DNA from 2 places in the Paenibacillus sp. FSL R10-2771 genome. Region 1 is predicted to be linked to the other one. Evidence: a T-box and tRNA genes for the amino acid it is inferred to sense, from the RefSeq annotation. Region 1 holds a T-box; the other holds one or more tRNA genes.
The links. A T-box is a leader RNA that pairs with one kind of tRNA and senses whether it is charged. The one in region 1 lies ahead of NSU14_RS18230 (tryptophan--tRNA ligase), so its partner is inferred to be a tRNA-Trp.
Positions count from the first base shown of each region.

Region 2: it encodes a tRNA-Trp, which carries the amino acid that the T-box ahead of NSU14_RS18230 (tryptophan--tRNA ligase) is inferred to sense. The anticodon was not compared.

Region 1 covers NZ_JBBOBM010000001.1:4,174,671-4,177,099, reverse strand. Annotated here, with positions in the region: gene NSU14_RS18230 (tryptophan--tRNA ligase) at 73-1,071, opposite strand; T-box leader at 1,116-1,374, opposite strand; gene NSU14_RS18225 (serine hydrolase domain-containing protein) at 1,460-2,429, shown strand, end outside.
Region 2 covers NZ_JBBOBM010000001.1:239,540-241,968, reverse strand. Annotated here, with positions in the region: gene NSU14_RS01180 (aldo/keto reductase) at 1-372, shown strand, start outside; tRNA gene NSU14_RS01175 (tRNA-Leu) at 525-603, opposite strand; tRNA gene NSU14_RS01170 (tRNA-Cys) at 633-706, opposite strand; tRNA gene NSU14_RS01165 (tRNA-Gly) at 714-788, opposite strand; tRNA gene NSU14_RS01160 (tRNA-Gln) at 795-869, opposite strand; tRNA gene NSU14_RS01155 (tRNA-His) at 888-963, opposite strand; tRNA gene NSU14_RS01150 (tRNA-His) at 1,013-1,088, opposite strand; tRNA gene NSU14_RS01145 (tRNA-Trp) at 1,115-1,188, opposite strand; tRNA gene NSU14_RS01140 (tRNA-Tyr) at 1,194-1,279, opposite strand; tRNA gene NSU14_RS01135 (tRNA-Thr) at 1,285-1,360, opposite strand; tRNA gene NSU14_RS01130 (tRNA-Phe) at 1,381-1,456, opposite strand; tRNA gene NSU14_RS01125 (tRNA-Asp) at 1,476-1,553, opposite strand; tRNA gene NSU14_RS01120 (tRNA-Met) at 1,558-1,634, opposite strand; tRNA gene NSU14_RS01115 (tRNA-Val) at 1,668-1,743, opposite strand; tRNA gene NSU14_RS01110 (tRNA-Glu) at 1,749-1,820, opposite strand; tRNA gene NSU14_RS01105 (tRNA-Ser) at 1,852-1,941, opposite strand; tRNA gene NSU14_RS01100 (tRNA-Asn) at 1,945-2,020, opposite strand; rRNA gene NSU14_RS01095 (23S ribosomal RNA) at 2,084-2,429, opposite strand, start outside.

The sequences.
Region 1 (2,429 bases):
TTTGTAAAAGTTTGAATTTGATAATTTTACCATACCGTCCGTTTGAGTTAAACTCCGCTCCAGGGAGCTTATTTAAAAACGCCCGATCTTCGCTTTGACCTGCGCAAGCAGAGGTGCAGCTAGGGCTCTTGCCTTCCGGGCACCTTCACTCAAGATCGCGTCGATCTGTTCTGGCGCTGCCATGAACTCATTGTATTTCTTCCGGGGTTCCTCCAGAGCAGCATTAATCACCTGGAACAGCTCCTGTTTGGCCTCACCCCAGCTAATGCCGCTTAGATATTGCTCTCTGAAATCCTGTACTTGAGAGGGAGCCGCAAACTCTTTGTACAGCAAGAAAATATTTGACGTATCCGGGTCTTTCGGCTCCTGGGGAGGCGTAGAGTCCGTTTTGATTTTGCTGATCAGCTTCTTCAGGTTTTCTGGTGTTTCGAACAGCGGAATTGTATTATTATAGCTTTTGCTCATCTTCCGCCCGTCCAGCCCTGGAATCACGGATGTGTTCTCATCGACCCTATAATCAGGGAGCTTGAAGGTATCTCCATAAATCCGGTTGAAGCCCTCGGCAATATCTCTGGCGATCTCCACATGCTGAATCTGGTCCTTACCGACAGGGACCTTGTCAGACTGGAACAGCAGAATGTCCGCAGCCATCAGCACCGGATAAGTGAACAGGCCCATATTGACTCCTGCATCTGCATCCACGCCTAATTGAATATTTTGTTCATGAATGGCTTTGTACGCATGGGCACGGTTCATTAGACCTTTGGACGTCAGACAAGATAGAATCCAGTGAAGCTCGAAGATCTCCGGCACATCAGATTGCCGATAAAAGACTACCCGCTCCGGGTCCAGTCCCAGTGCCAGCCATGTAGCTGCGATACCGTAAGACAGATCACGAAACTCGTCTCTGTCCTGAATGAAAGTTAATCCATGATAGTCAGCGATAAAATAAAGTGCAGTACAATCACCGGCCCCGGCGAGTTGCAGGGCAGGCTTGATTGCTCCGATGTAGTTTCCCAGATGGACTTTGCCCGTAGGCTTAATTCCGGTTAATACAATTTCCTTACTCATGTTATCCCTCCGTTTATGTAATCAAAAAGGGGTCCTCTCATCCTGAAAAGGACGAGAGAACCCCGTGGTACCACCTTAATTAGCCCGGATTATGATCCGGACCCGCTTAAACGTATCGCGACATCGCTATATGCCCTGAATACGCGTCTCTTGTAACGATGAGACCTTCGCCAAAGCCTACTTCCTGAAGGTTCGGTTTGGATGCTCAGAAGCCCACTTCGGCATAATCCCTACACTGATTCGCAGCAATCATCAGCTCTCTGGAGTATTCGTTATGCGTACTCTCTTCGTCATTGCAAAGTTGTATACTATTGTATTACTGTATTTTTACAATATCTTAGGGTGAATGTCAATTGGTAGTTAAACAGGTTAGGGAGTGAGTGAGTCAGTGCAGTCAATAAGTGTAAAGCTGGAGAATTATATTAACAAGTACCTGGAGCTGTGGGATTTCTACGGCGTTATTCAAGTTACCCGGAAGGGCGAAGTACTCTTTGAGAAGGCCTGCGGCTATGCGAGTATTGAGTTTGGAATTAAAAATGATATACACTCCCGATTCTCCCTCGCCTCCATGTCCAAGCAGTTTACGGCCTTTGCGGTTATGCTGCTGCATGACAGGAAGATGTTGGATGTTGATGCATCCGCACAGCTATATCTCCCTGCGGATCTGAGAATTGATGAGTCTATTACCGTACATCATTTATTGTCACACACATCCGGTTTATATAATTTTTATAATTTTGAGAATGATTTTTTCGGCGGATATAACAGAATGAATTACTCACAGACGGAGTACTTCCAGCAGTATATCAACAAGAATCCCACAAAGCCGGCGGGTACAGAATATGATTATAATAACTCCAACTATAATTTGTTGGCCTGGATTATTGAGCATGTTACTGGAGAGAGGTACGGGGATTTCATTCGAAAGCATCTCTTTCTGCCCTTAAATATGCTTAATACTACTGTCGATGACGACTCTGTAACGATTGCGAACAGATCCAATAATTATGCAAAGGATTTCGCCGAAACGGTCAAAAGTCCATATTACAACGAGAAGTTCAGCATAGGTGCAGGCGGGATTGTTTCGAACTGCGAAGATCTGCATAAATGGTATACCTGTCTGCGGGACCGGAAGCTTCTGACGCCGGAGGCATATACCCGGTTTTTGAGCGAGAATGATAACAACTACTGCTATGGACTGGAGCATCACCATCTGTACGGCCAAGACAGATATGCCCATGGCGGCGATCACCTCGGGGTCAGCACCTATATGCAGAATTTTTTTGCTGAAGACATTTGTATTATTATTCTATCGAACAACGAAGCTATCAATCAGTACCGGCTGGGCAATACAATCT
Region 2 (2,429 bases), 3.9 Mb from region 1:
GGGATCAACGTCAATATGACAAATTCCGGATCAGTTGTCCATGATGGAGGCATCCTGGAGTATAGCCGCCTGCATGATATGACGATCCAGCCTTGGTCACCGTTCCAATACGGTTTCTTTGAAGGCGTATTCCTCGGCAATGAGAAGTTCCCGGAGGTGAATGAAGTCATTAACCGTCTGACTGCGGAAAAAGGTGTAGCAGATACGGCCATCGCCATCGCCTGGCTCCTTCGCCATCCGGCTAAGATGCAGCCGGTGGTCGGTACCACCAACACAGCGCGCTTGCTTGATATCGCCAAAGCTTCCGATATAACCCTCAGCCGCCAGGAATGGTACGAGATCTACCGCGCGGCCGGGAACGTGCTTCCTTAAGTGAGTCTTAGCATCAACATATAAAACATATAAAACCCGCAACGAATTTGATGATCTAAGTTCGTTGCGGGTTTTATCCTTAATTTGAGATGGAGTATAAATATAAAAATCCCTCAGGAGTCAAACTCCTAAGGGACTAGTTTCATAAATTATACCGGCGAGAGGACTCGAACCTCCACGGTTTCCCACTCGATTTTGAGTCGAGCGCGTCTGCCATTCCGCCACGCCGGCATATACATAGAATTAGTTCTAAAAGATAATGGAGGTGCCACCCAGATTTGAACTGGGGATAAAGCTTTTGCAGAGCTTTGCCTTACCACTTGGCTATGGCACCAAAAAAATGGAGCGGACGACGGGAATCGAACCCGCGACCCTCGCCTTGGCAAGGCGATGCTCTACCGCTGAGCCACGTCCGCATATAATGGCTGGGGATATAGGAATCGAACCTATGAATGACGGAGTCAAAGTCCGTTGCCTTACCGCTTGGCTAATCCCCAACATTTGATTTAATAAAATGGGGCGACTGATGGGTCTCGAACCCACGAATGCCGGAACCACAATCCGGTGCGTTAACCCCTTCGCCACAGTCGCCATATGAAGCTTATTTAATTGCAATGCCTTATAACCCTTATAAAAGAAATGGGGCGACCGATGGGTCTCGAACCCACGAATGCCGGAACCACAATCCGGTGCGTTAACCACTTCGCCACGATCGCCATATTAAATTTTATAGGATATTACTTGGCAGGGGCAGCAGGAATTGAACCCACACCAACGGTTTTGGAGACCGTTGTTCTACCTTTAAACTATGCCCCTAAAAATGGTGGAGGCTGATGGATTCGAACCACCGAACACGTACGTGAGCAGATTTACAGTCTGATGCGTTTGGCCACTTCGCTAAGCCTCCGAGGATGGTGCCGGCGAGAGGACTTGAACCCCCAACCTACTGATTACAAGTCAGTTGCTCTACCAATTGAGCTACACCGGCATATTAAGTTGTAAAAAATATGGTGGCGCGGGAGGGAATCGAACCCCCGACACAAGGATTTTCAGTCCTTTGCTCTACCGACTGAGCTACCGAGCCGAACATTTCTTCATAAAGATGGCGGAACCGACGGGATTCGAACCCGCGATCTCCTGCGTGACAGGCAGGCATGTTAGGCCAACTACACCACGGTTCCAAATTGGTTGCGGGGGCAGGATTTGAACCTGCGGCCTTCGGGTTATGAGCCCGACGAGCTACCGGGCTGCTCCACCCCGCGTCAATGTTAAAGATCTATTCTGTTAAAGATAGATGGTGGAGGCTGAGGGGTTCGAACCCCCGACCCTCTGCTTGTAAGGCAGATGCTCTCCCAGCTGAGCTAAGCCTCCATATATGACTCGTATGGGATTCGAACCCATGTTACCTCCGTGAAAGGGAGGTGTCTTAACCCCTTGACCAACGAGCCATGCTGATTAAATATTTGTAAGGTAAAGCTACGGAGAGAGAGGGATTCGAACCCTCGAGACGCTTGTGGCGCCTACACGATTTCCAATCGTGCTCCTTCGGCCAAACTCGGACACCTCTCCAGATGGCTCCCCGAACAGGACTCGAACCTGTGACAACTCGATTAACAGTCGAGTGCTCTACCAACTGAGCTATCAGGGAATATACATATCAGGCTTGATCACCTGAAAACTGAATCCGAAACGAATCTGCGTTCTTCGAAATTTGGATAAGCCCTCGACCGATTAGTATTGGTCAGCTCCATGCATTGCTGCACTTCCACCTCCAACCTATCTACCTCGTCGTCTTCAAGGGGTCTTACTAATTGGGAAATCTCATCTTGAGGGGGGCTTCACGCTTAGATGCTTTCAGCGCTTATCCCGTCCGTACGTAGCTACTCAGCCATGCTCCTGGCGGAACAACTGATGCACCAGCGGTACGTCCATCCCGGTCCTCTCGTACTAAGGACAGCTCCTCTCAAATTTCCTGCGCCCACGACAGATAGGGACCGAACTGTCTCACGACGTTCTGAACCCAGCTCGCGTACCGCTTTAATGGGCGAACAGCCCAA